DNA from 2 places in the Streptomyces sp. NPDC007983 genome. Region 2 is predicted to be linked to the other one. Evidence: predicted binding sites of a transcription regulator. Region 2 holds the regulator's gene; the other holds the start of a gene.
What was found. The regulator HspR, encoded in region 2, represses chaperone genes until heat shock. The targets are predictions, from matches to a motif close to TTGAGNNNNNNNNNCTCAA.
Positions count from the first base shown of each region.

Region 1: the regulator HspR is predicted to act here: its motif matches at 2,157-2,175, upstream of lon (endopeptidase La).

Region 1 is NZ_JBIBJI010000003.1:14,593-20,722, forward strand. It holds gene lon (endopeptidase La) at 1-2,134, opposite strand, end outside; gene ACFZCY_RS09020 (sigma-70 family RNA polymerase sigma factor) at 2,280-2,891, shown strand; gene ACFZCY_RS09025 (zf-HC2 domain-containing protein) at 2,888-3,820, shown strand; gene ACFZCY_RS09030 (ATP-binding cassette domain-containing protein) at 3,817-4,599, shown strand; gene ACFZCY_RS09035 (hypothetical protein) at 4,596-6,101, shown strand; gene ACFZCY_RS09040 (hypothetical protein) at 6,098-6,130, shown strand, end outside.
Region 2 is NZ_JBIBJI010000001.1:846,127-852,256, forward strand. It holds gene dnaK (molecular chaperone DnaK) at 1-1,577, shown strand, start outside; gene grpE (nucleotide exchange factor GrpE) at 1,574-2,233, shown strand; gene dnaJ (molecular chaperone DnaJ) at 2,288-3,466, shown strand; gene ACFZCY_RS03990 (heat shock protein transcriptional repressor HspR) at 3,471-3,959, shown strand; gene ACFZCY_RS03995 (hypothetical protein) at 4,019-4,621, opposite strand; gene ACFZCY_RS04000 (SigE family RNA polymerase sigma factor) at 4,611-5,114, opposite strand; gene ACFZCY_RS04005 (hypothetical protein) at 5,281-5,781, shown strand; gene ACFZCY_RS04010 (cupin domain-containing protein) at 5,889-6,130, shown strand, end outside.

The DNA of each region.
Region 1 (6,130 bases), on a different contig from region 2:
GGCCCGACAGCAGCGAGGCCAGGGCGGTGGTCATGGTGATGCCCGCGCTCGGTCCGTCCTTGGGCACCGCACCGGCCGGTACGTGGAGGTGGATGCCGCGTTCCTTCAGGTCACCGACGGGCAGCTCCAGCTCCGCGCCGTGGGAGCGCAGGAAGGACAGGGCGATCTGGGCGGACTCCTTCATGACGTCGCCCAGCTGGCCGGTGAGGGTCAGCCCCGCGCCGCCCGTCTCGGCGTCCGCGAGCGACGCCTCCACGTACAGCACGTCGCCGCCCGCGCCCGTCACCGCGAGCCCGGTCGCCACGCCCGGTACGGCGGTGCGGCGCTCGGCCGGGTCCTGCGCGGACTCCGGGGTGTGGTGCGGGCGCCCGATCAGCGGACGCAGCTCCTCCACGCCGACGGTGAAGGGCAGTTCCCGCGTCCCCAGCTCGTGCTGGGCCGCGACCTTGCGCAGCAGCCGCGCGATGGAGCGCTCCAGGGTCCGTACGCCCGCCTCCCGGGTGTACTCCCCGGCGAGCTTGCGCAGCGCCTCGTCCGCCACCTCGACCTCGCCCGGCTCCAGACCGGAGCGCTCCAGCTGCCGGGGCAGCAGGTGGTCGCGGGCGATGGTGACCTTCTCGTCCTCGGTGTAGCCGTCCAGGCGCACCAGCTCCATGCGGTCCAGCAGCGCCTCCGGGATGGCCTCCAGGACGTTGGCCGTGGCCAGGAAGACGACGTCGGACAGGTCGAGTTCGACCTCCAGGTAGTGGTCCCGGAAGGTGTGGTTCTGCGCCGGGTCCAGGACCTCCAGCAGGGCCGCCGCCGGGTCGCCGCGGTAGTCGGAGCCGACCTTGTCGACCTCGTCCAGGAGGACCACCGGGTTCATCGAGCCCGCCTCCTTGATGGCCCGTACGACCCGGCCGGGCAGCGCGCCCACGTACGTACGCCGGTGGCCGCGGATCTCCGCCTCGTCGCGGACGCCGCCCAGCGCGACCCGGACGAACTTCCGCCCCATCGCGCGGGCCACGCTCTCGCCCAGGCTGGTCTTCCCGACGCCGGGCGGGCCGACGAGCGCCAGCACGGCCCCGCCGCGCCGGCCGCCCACGATCCCGAGGCCGCGGTCGGTGCGGCGCTTGCGCACCGCCAGGTACTCGGTGATCCGCTCCTTCACGTCCTCCAGGCCCGCGTGGTCGGCGTCGAGCACCGCCTTGGCGCCCTGGATGTCGTACGCGTCCTCGGTGCGCTCGTTCCACGGCAGCTCCAGGACGGTGTCCAGCCAGGTGCGGATCCAGCTGCCCTCGGGGCTCTGGTCGCTGGCCCGCTCCAGCTTGTCGACCTCCTTCAGCGCCGCCTCGCGCACCTTCTCGGGCAGCTCGGCGGCCTCGACCCGGGCCCGGTAGTCGTCGGACTCGTCCTCGGGATCGCCGTTCAGCCCGGCCAGCTCCTTGCGCACGGCCTCCAGCTGCCGCCGCAGCAGGAACTCCCGCTGCTGCTTGTCCACGCCCTCCTGGACGTCCTTGGCGATCGACTCCGCCACGTCCTGCTCGGCGAGGTGGTCGCTCAGCCAGGTGACGGCCAGCTTCAGCCGGGCCACCGGGTCGGTGGTCTCCAGCAGCTCCACCCGCTGGGCGACGCTGAGGAAGGGCGAGTAACCGGAGTTGTCGGCGAGCTGCGAGACATCGTCGATCTGCTGCACCCGGTCCACGACCTGCCAGGCGCCGCGCTTGCGCAGCCAGCTGGTGGCCAGCGCCTTGTACTCCTTCATCAGCTCGGTGACGGCACCGGGCAGCGGATCGGGCACGATCTCCTCGACCGTGGTGCCCTCGATCCACAGCGCGGCCCCGGGCCCGGTCGTCCCGGCCCCGACCCGCACGCGCCGCACCCCACGGATGAGCGCCCCGGGATCACCATCGGACAGCCGGCCCACCTGCTCGACGGTGCCGAGCGTGCCGATGCCCGCGTACGTCCCGTCGACACGCGGCACCAGCAGCACCCGTGGTTTCCCGCCATCGGACCGAGCGGCGGCCTGCGCGGCCTCCACCGCGGCCCGTACATCGGTATCGGAAAGGTCCAGCGGCACCACCATTCCGGGCAGCACGACCTCGTCATCGAGAGGCAGCACGGGCAGGGTGAGCGGTGTGGACAGCGAAGCCATGATCTCCCCTTCGGCAGGCAAGTTGAGCTATGCAGACTCAATGCCTGTGAGCCCCCCAGGTGTTCCCGACCCGGTGTTCGCTGTGAGCGATCACCGGGCCCGCCTGCCGTGAACCGCCGAAGCGCTCCCGAGCGATAGAGGGAGCGTGAGACCGTTACGCCCCCTGGGGGCCCACCCGAGCGACGCGGCACTCCTGCGCGCGGTCGCGCGGGGCGACGCCGACGCGCTCGCCACGCTGTACGACCGGCACGGCGGCTGGCTGCACGCCCGGCTCACCCGGCGCTGCGCCGACCCCGAGACCGTGCAGGAAGTCCTCCAGGACACCTTCGTCACCGTCTGGCGGTCCGCCGCCTCCCACAGCGGCGGCGAGGCGGGCGGCTGGTTGTGGACCATCGCGGTCCGGCGTCTCGTCGACGCCCGGCGCACCGCCGCCCGCACCGCCGAGGCGCAGTCCGCGCACGCTCATCACGACCCCGCCGCGGCGCGTGCGACCACGCCCTCGGCGGAGGACCGGGTGCTCGACGCGCTGGAGTACGGCACCGTCGGCGCCGCCCTGGACCGGCTCTCCCCCGAACTGCGCGCCGTCCTGCGCGCCACGGTGGTGGACGGGCTCACCACGCGCGAGGCCGCGCAGCTCCTCGGCATCCCCGAGGGCACCGTCAAGTCCCGTGCCCGGCGCGCCCGCCGCGAACTGCGCTCCGTGCTCGCCCAGCTGTCCCCGCTGCCCACGCCGCACCCGCTGGGAGGCACCCCATGACCCATGCCTGGCATGTGACCCCCGCCCAGGCCGCGTCGTACGCCGACGGCTCGCTGCCGGAACTCGACGCCTGGTCGGTCGACAAGCACCTGGAGGCGTGCACGCCCTGTGCCGCCCGCGTCTCGGCCGCGGCGCGCGCGGGCACGGCGGCACCCGCCCTGGCGGCGGTACGGACCGCCCTGCTGGCCACCGCGACGACACCGGACGGGGTCGCTCCCGCCCACACGCCGCCCCCACGGCCCCTCCGGCCGACGCGGCGGGCCCGCCTCGCCGGAGGCGACCGGGCCGCCCTCCACGGTCGGCTCGCCTGGGCCGCTGGACCCGCTCTGCGGGGGCCCTGGCTGATCTCGCTGCTGGTCATGGCCGTCGGGGCGGTGTGTGCCGCCCGGGCCACCGGGGCCGGCGGGGTACGGCCGCTCCTGCTGCTGCTCGCACCCGTCCTGCCGTCCCTGGGCGTCGCCGTGTCGTACGGGCGGCACGCCGACCCGATGCACGAAATCGTCGTCTCCACGCCGTCCGGCGGGCTGCGGCTGCTGCTGACCCGTACGGCGGCGGTGCTGGCGGTGTCCGTACCGCTGCTCACCCTCGCCGGAGTGCTGCTGCCCGACGGCGCCGGGGGTCCCGGGGCCGCGGCCTGGCTGCTGCCGGGGCTCGCGCTCACGCTCGCCGCGCTCGCCCTGGGCTCGTACGTCGGCTGCCGCGCCGCCACCGGGGCGGTCTCCGCGGGCTGGCTGCTCACCGTCGGCGCACCGGCGGCCGCGGCGCCCGGCGGCCCGCCGGGGTCCCTGCCCACCGGCGCCCTGGCCGACTCCCTCGCCACCGTGCTGTCCGGCCCCGCCGCACAGGGCTGCTGGGCCGCCGCCGCGGCCGCGTGCGCCGGGCTGCTGGTGCTGCGCCGCACCTCCTACGACCGTCTGGAGCGCATATGACGACCACCGTGTCCGTCGGCGGGCTGACGGTCCGGCACCGCCGGACCACCGCCCTCGACGCCGTCGACCTCGACTTCGGCACCGGAGTGCACGGCCTGCTCGGCCCCAACGGCGCGGGCAAGACCTCCCTGATCCGCGTCCTGGCGACGGTCGCCGCACCCACCGCGGGCCGGGTGGAACTGCTCGGCCACGATGCCTCCGCACACGCGGGCCGCACCGCCGTGCGGCGCCGGCTCGGCTATCTGCCGCAGGAGTTCGGCCACTACCCGGGCTTCACCGTGCGCGAGTTCGTCGGGTACGTGGCCTGGCTGAAGGAGATGTCCGGTGCGGCCGCCGCGGCCGCCGTGGAGCGGGCCGTCGCCCGCGTCGGGCTCGCCGACCGCATCGACACCAAGGTGCGCCGCCTGTCCGGCGGCATGGTCCGGCGCGTCGGCATCGCCCAGGCCATCGTCAACGAACCGGACATGCTGCTGCTCGACGAGCCCACGGCCGGTCTCGACCCCGAGCAGCGGGTGGACTTCCGGGCCCTGCTGCGGGAGCTGGGCACCACCTCCACGGTGATCGTCTCCACCCATCTGGTGGAGGACGTCGCCGCCGCGTGCACGGAGGTGACGCTGATGGAGTCCGGCCGGGTGGCCTACCGGGGCACCCCCTCCGCGCTGGCGGAGCTGGGCGAGGCGGCGGAGGCGGCGGACGTCGGCGACAACCCCATCGAACGCGGCTACGCCACGGTCCTGCGGCGTCACCGCGCCGGGGACGGGGCGGGGGTGGCCCGGTGACGGGGCACGAGCGACCGGACGGCGCGGCACGGGCCGTCCGGGAGGGGGACGCGCGGGCATCCGCCGTACGGGGGGCGGCGGATGCCCGGGCCGGGACGGACGCGCCGGAACGGGCCACCGATGCCCCGGACCGGCCCGCGCCGGACGTCCCACGGCGCTCGCCGGGGGGCGCACAGCGCGAGGGCCCTCCCTTCGCACCGGCCGTTCCGGCGACGCGGCGACGGCACTTCCGCAGTCCGCTGCGGGCCGAACTCACCCGCTGGTTCGGGCCCGTGGTGGGCGCGACCGTGCTGGTCACGCTGCTGCTCGCCATGGCCGACAAGGCGGAGCTCTGGCTCACCACCTGGATGTCCACCGCCGACCACCTGCGGACGGCCGGGCTGCTGGTCGGCGGCCCGCTGACGGCCGCCGCCGCGTGCTGGCAGGGCGGGCGGGAGCGGCGGCGGGGCACTACGGACCTGCTCGCCACCATGCCCCGTACGCCCCTGCGCCGGGCCCTGGTCGCCGCAGCACCGACCATCCTGTGGCCGGTCGCCGGGTATCTGCTCACCACGGCCGTCTGCCTGGTCGCGACCTGGCGGTACGCGAGCTACGGCCATCCCTGGCCGTCCCTGATCGCGGCGGACGCCACAACGCTCGGGGCCCTCGGGGTGCTCGGCTTCCTCGCGGGCCGCGTCATCCCGTGGCGGCTCGCCCCGCCTCTGGTGGCCGTGGGCACGTATCTCACCCTGGGACTGCCCGGGTACTCCGAATCGGCTATCACCTGGCTGTCCCCCGTCCTGGAAGAATCCTTCTTCGGGGACCGCCCGCTGTGGTGGTGCGCCCCGGTCTCCATGATCTGGACGGCCGGGCTGGCGGGGGCGGCCCTGCTGGCGTACGCCGCCCGCCGCCGCGTCACCGCACTCGTACCGCTCGCGGCTGCCGCCACCGCCGCGGCGCTGCTGCTGACGCAGCTGGGCACCGACGGCCCCTGGCGGCCCGACCCGGCCGCCTCGGCGCTCGTGTGCGACGACGGCACGCCCCAGGTGTGCGCGTCGCGGGTGCACACCCGGATGCTGCCCGGCGCGTCGGCGGCGCTGGCGGGCCTGTCGGCGAAGCTGCGGGGCGTACCGAACGCCCCCGCCCGCGTCGTGGAGAGAGACACCTCGGCCGCCCGCGGGACCGACGCGCAGGTGTCCGGCTGGGACGTCTACTTCCGGCTCAACCGGATCACGGAGCCGGAGCTGTTCGCGCACAACGCGGCCGTGGACACGGCGGCTCCCAACTCCTGTCCGGCCCCCGGCGCCCACACCCGGGCCGACGACATCAGCACGGCCGTCACCGACTGGCTGGCGCCGATGCCGGTGTGGGACGACCCGCTCCCGGGGCCGCCGCCCCCACCGCTCTACGCCCACACCCTCACCAGGCTGCGAACCATGCCCGAGCCCGAACGCACCCGCTGGCTCGGCAACTACCTCGCCGCCGCCCGCTCCTGTCACCTGAAGCGGGTGACGGCCCCATGAGCGTGCTGCTCTACGCACGGTCGCGGACC
Region 2 (6,130 bases):
AGCTCAAGCGGGATGCGGAGGCGTACCTCGGCGAGAAGGTCGCGGACGCGGTCATCACCGTCCCGGCGTACTTCAACGACGCCGAGCGCCAGGCGACCAAGGAAGCCGGTGAGATCGCCGGCCTCAACGTCCTGCGTATCGTCAACGAGCCTACCGCCGCCGCGCTCGCCTACGGGCTGGAGAAGGACGACCAGACCATCCTGGTCTTCGACCTCGGCGGCGGCACCTTCGACGTCTCGCTGCTGGAGATCGGCGACGGCGTGGTGGAGGTCAAGGCCACCAACGGTGACAACCACCTCGGTGGTGACGACTGGGACCAGCGCGTCGTCGACTACCTGGTGAAGCAGTTCAACAACGCCAACGGCGTGGACCTGTCCAAGGACAAGATGGCCCTGCAGCGCCTCCGTGAGGCCGCTGAGAAGGCGAAGATCGAGCTGTCCAGCTCGACCGAGACCACCATCAACCTGCCCTACATCACGGCCTCCGCCGAGGGCCCGCTGCACCTGGACGAGAAGCTCAGCCGCTCGCAGTTCCAGCAGCTGACCTCGGACCTGCTGGAGCGCTGCAAGACCCCGTTCCACAACGTCATCAAGGACGCGGGCATCTCGCTGTCCGAGATCGACCACGTGGTCCTGGTCGGCGGTTCGACCCGGATGCCCGCCGTCGCCGAGCTGGTCAAGGAGCTGACCGGCGGCAAGGACGCCAACAAGGGCGTCAACCCGGACGAGGTCGTCGCCATCGGCGCGTCCCTCCAGGCCGGTGTCCTCAAGGGTGAGGTCAAGGACGTCCTGCTGCTGGACGTCACCCCGCTGTCCCTCGGCATCGAGACCAAGGGCGGCATCATGACCAAGCTGATCGAGCGCAACACGACGATCCCGACCAAGCGCTCGGAGATCTTCACCACGGCCGAGGACAACCAGCCGTCCGTGCAGATCCAGGTCTACCAGGGCGAGCGCGAGATCGCCGCGTACAACAAGAAGCTCGGGATGTTCGAGCTGACCGGCCTGCCGCCGGCCCCGCGCGGGGTGCCGCAGATCGAGGTCACCTTCGACATCGACGCGAACGGCATCATGCACGTCGCGGCGAAGGACCTGGGCACCGGCAAGGAGCAGAAGATGACCGTCACCGGCGGCTCCGCGCTGCCGAAGGACGACATCGACCGCATGATGCGCGAGGCCGAGCAGTACGCGGAGGAGGACCACAAGCGCCGCGAGGCCGCCGAGACCCGCAACCAGGCCGAGCAGCTGGTCTACCAGACCGAGAAGTTCCTCAAGGACAACGAGGACAAGGTCCCGGGCGAGGTCAAGACCGAGGTCGAGGAAGCGGTGACCGACCTCAAGGAGAAGCTCAAGGGCGAGGACACCGCCGAGATCCGCACCGCGACCGAGAAGGTCGCCGCGGTCAGCCAGAAGCTCGGCCAGGCGATGTACGCCAACACCGAGGCCGGCGCGGGCGAGGCCGGTGCCGCCGGTGCGGCCGGTGGCGAGGGCGCCCAGGCCAAGGCCGACGACGATGTGGTGGACGCCGAGATCGTCGACGACGAGAAGGCCGACAAGGGCCAGGGTGGTGCCGCGTGACGGAGGAGACCCCGGGCTTCGAGGAGCAGCCCGACGTCCCCTCCGAAGCCGCGCAGACCCCCGACGACGCGGCGAAGGGCGCCGGGTCCGCCGACAAGGCGGGCCCGGGTGCCCCGGCCGGGGACCTCGAGCAGGTAGCCATTCAGGCGCAGCTGGACCAGGTGCGTACCGCCCTCAACGAGCGGACCGCCGACCTCCAGCGACTTCAGGCCGAGTACCAGAACTACCGGCGCCGGGTCGAGCGGGACCGGGTGCAGGTCAAGGAGGTCGCCGTCGCGAACCTCCTGACCGAGCTGCTTCCCGTGCTCGACGACATCGGCCGGGCGCGGGAGCACGGCGAACTCGTCGGCGGCTTCAAGTCCGTCGCCGAATCGCTGGAGACGGTGGCGGCGAAGCTGGGCCTGCAGCAGTTCGGCAAGGAGGGCGAGTCCTTCGACCCGCTGGTGCACGAGGCGCTCATGCACTCGTACGCGCCGGACGTCACCGAGACGACGTGCGTGCAGATTCTCCAGCCGGGGTATCGAATCGGCGAACGAACGATTCGCCCGGCGCGGGTCGCGGTCGCCGAGCCCCAGCCGGGTGCCTCGCCCAAGGGCCCGGGCGAAGGCGACGGCACGGCGCCGGACGAGGAGAGCGGTGGCCCGGAAGAGGGCTGACGCGACGGTGACAGCAGGACCAACAGGATCCATAGGAGAGGAGGGACGTCGGGGATGAGCACCAAGGACTTCGTCGAGAAGGACTACTACAAGGTTCTCGGCGTCCCCAAGGACGCGACCGAGGCGGAGATCAAGAAGGCGTACCGGAAGCTCGCCCGCGAGTACCATCCGGACGCCAACAAGGGCGACGCCAAGGCCGAGGAGCGCTTCAAGGAGATCTCCGAGGCGAACGACATCCTCGGCGACCCCAAGCGGCGCAAGGAGTACGACGAGGCCCGCTCCCTGTTCGGCAACGGGGGCTTCCGCCCCGGGCCGGGCGGGGCGGGCTCCACCGGAAGCTTCAACTTCGACCTGGGCGACCTCTTCGGCGGCGCCCAGGGCGGCCCCGGTGGCGCGGGCGGCTTCGGCGGCGGGCTCGGCGACGTGTTCGGCGGGCTCTTCAACCGCGGCGGGGCCACCCGTACCCAGCCGCGGCGCGGCCAGGACGTCGAGTCCGAGGTGACGCTCAGCTTCACCGAGGCCGTTGAAGGGGCCACCGTTCCGCTGCGGATGTCCAGCCAGGCCCCGTGCAAGACGTGCTCCGGCACCGGCGACAAGAACGGCACCCCGCGGGTCTGCCCGACCTGCGTCGGCACAGGGCAGGTCAGCCGGGGCGGCGGGGGCGGCTTCTCGCTCACCGACCCGTGCGTGGAGTGCCGGGGCCGCGGTCTGATCGCGCAGGACCCGTGCGAGACCTGCAAGGGCAGCGGACGGGCCCGTTCCGCCCGCACCATGCAGGTCCGCATCCCCGCGGGTGTCAGCGACGGCCAGCGGATCCGGCTGCGCGGCAAGGGCGCCCCGGGCGAGACCGGCGGTCCGGCCGGTGACCTCTACGTCATCGTCCATGTGGACCCGCATCCGGTCTTCGGCCGCCGCGGCGACAACCTGACCGTCACCGTCCCCGTCACCCTTCCGGAGGCGGCGCTCGGCGGCGAGATCAAGGTCCCGACCCTGGGCGGTCCGCCGGTCACCCTGAAGCTGCCGGCCGGCACGCCGGGCGGCCGGACGATGCGCGCCCGCGGCAAGGGCGCGGTGCGCAAGGACGGCACCCGCGGCGACCTGCTGGTCACCGTGGAGGTCACGGTGCCGAAGGACCTCAGCGACTCGGCTCGTGAGGCGCTGGAGTCCTACCGGGAGGCGACCGCGGGCGAGGACCCGCGGGCGGAGCTGTTCCAGGCCGCGAAGGGAGCATGACCCGATGGAGACGCACGGCCGAGGGGGCCTTGGAGGCAGGGGAGCCGGCCGATCCCGCAATCCGTACGAGCTGACCGACGAATCGCCGGTGTACGTCATCTCGGTCGCCGCTCAGCTCTCCGGCCTGCATCCGCAGACCCTGCGTCAGTACGACCGCCTCGGTCTGGTCTCCCCGGACCGCACCCCCGGCCGCGGCCGGCGGTATTCCGCGCGCGACATCGAGCTGCTGCGCCAGGTGCAGCAGCTGTCCCAGGACGAGGGCATCAACCTCGCGGGGATCAAGCGCATCATCGAACTGGAGAACCAGGTCGCCGCGCTCCAGTCGCGCGTGGCCGAGCTGCAGTCGGCCGTCGAGGGCGCGGCCGCCGCGATGCAGCAGCGCGAGGCCCAGGTCCACGCCTCGTACCGCCGCGACCTGGTCCCCTACCAGGACGTTCACCAGGGCAGCGCGCTGGTCGTCTGGCGCCCCAAGCCCAAGCGACGCGGCGAATAGCACGGCCCTCATCGCGTGCTCATATGGCCCGGCGACCGGTTTCCGGCCGCCGGGCCGCTCTACTTTTCCGGGCAGCTCCACTTCGCGATCTTCATGACGCGGATGTCGAAGTCGACATCGACGGGCCCGGATCCGCCGCCGCCCTTGGCGACGACCCGCGCGCGGACGGTGTCCGCGCCCGTACGGCGAAGGCCGCCGACGCTGAAGGTGGTGTCCGCGGTCACCTCCCCGCAGGTGGCCGCCGGGCTGCCCGCTTCCGTGCGTTTGCGGATCGCCTCGGCCCTCAGCGCCGTGGGCGTGAGGTGGGTGGCCATCAGCTTCGACAGCTTCGAGGACGCGGCCCGCCCGCCGGAGGCGAAGGCATCGGGCAGGGCGGAATAGTAGGAGCGCAGTGTGTCGTGAGCTCTTCTCATGTCGGCGCTTTCCCCGGGGCGGGACGGCTCCACCGCTGATCGCTCCGGCCGCGTGGCATTCCAGCCGGCGACTCCCGCGAATGACGTCACGGCCACGGTGGCGACAGCGGCGGCCAGTACGCGGCGCCTGCGCCGTCCGGCGCTTCGCCGGCGCACCTCCCGCCCGGACAGGGTCCGCTCGACCCGAACGTCGTCGAGCAGGGTCGCGTTCTCGGCGAACCATGCGTGAACCCGGCGCTCATCCGACATGATCTACCTCTTTGTCCGGCAGGGAGGAAAGGTAGTGAGCGAGTGACGTCCGTCCACGGACCAGCCACGTCCTGACGCTGCCCGTCGGCCAGCCCGTCTCGGCGCTGATCTGCTCAACGCTCAGATCGCAGAGATGGTAGAGAACGATCACGCTTCGCTGTTTCACCGGAAGCGTTTTGAGGGCGGCGATGACGACGACGTGCTCGGGGGACGGGCCTTCCACGTTCCGTTGCTCGTGATGGCGTTGCATCAGTTGCAGACCGCGCCGCACGCGGCGGAACCGGGACACGGCGAGCCGCCGGGCCGTGGTGCGGATCCACGCCTTCTGTGAAGCGGCGCCCGAGAACCGCTCCCATCGGTCCCAGGCCTTGATGAACGCCTCCTGGACGACGTCCTGGGCCTCGGGGAGATCTCCGGTCATCGCGTAGAGCTGCCGAACGAGCCTGGGATAGGCCAGTGCGTAAAAATCGTCGAACTCCTCTTCCCGCCCCACCCATCGCCCCTCTTCCCGTCGATTCCCCGCACGGGATGACGCACCGGCGCCCGCGCCGCGCTACGGCGGGCCGCTGTGACCTGTATCACCGGGGCCGGGTGTCGCCGCGGGCGCCCCGGGCCGCGTATCCGGCATGTCCCGTCGGACCGACAGTGAAGGAACACCCATGCGCCACGCCGGACGCCGCAAGGCGAGCAAGACAGCCACGAAGCTCAAGACCGCCGCGGTCAGCGCCCTCGCGCTCGGCGGCCTGCTCCTGGCGGCGGAGTCACAGGCCAACGCCGCTCCGACCTCCCACTCCTCCCCGGACGTGGCGAAGCAGTTGGACGCGCGGAAGGCCAAGGCCGCCGCCGAGTCGCACACGCCCTCGCTCACCGGGGCCCAGAAGCGGGCCCTCGCGCAGCGGAAGAGGATCGTCGCCATCGCGGAGGCGGAGGCGGAGGCCGGGTCCCACGCGTCCTCGTCCTCGACGGCTGAGAAGCAGGCCCGCGCACAGCGGGCGAGGGCAGTGGCGGCGGGCACGGACGGTGCCGACGCCCGGGCCCAGGAGCGGGCCCGCGCACAGCGGGAAAGGTCCGCGAAGATCACGAAGATGACGGAGCTGGAGGCGAAGACGCGCGCCGAGAAGGCCCGGGCGGTGGCGAAGTACCGCTCCTCCCACCGCTGATCACCTGAGCGAGTGGCCCGGCGACCGTTCCCGGAACGCCGGGCCGCTCGTATGCCCGGCGTGCGGCCGGGGGGAGCACCATGGAGGTATGGGAGGAGGTACCGCCAATGTTGGAGATCAAGACGATGGACAAGCCGGATGAGCGGCGGGACTTTCCCGGTGGTCATCTGGAGACGCTGCATCTGACCGGGTTCGACTTCGCCGTGGGCACCTTCGAGCCAGGCTGGCGCTGGCGGGAGTCGATCCGGCCGCTGGCCGGGACGGAGAGCTGCCAGGTCCGCCACGCCGGGATCGTGATGAAGGGGCGGATGCGGCTGCGCATGGACGACGGGGCCGAGGCCGAGGTGGG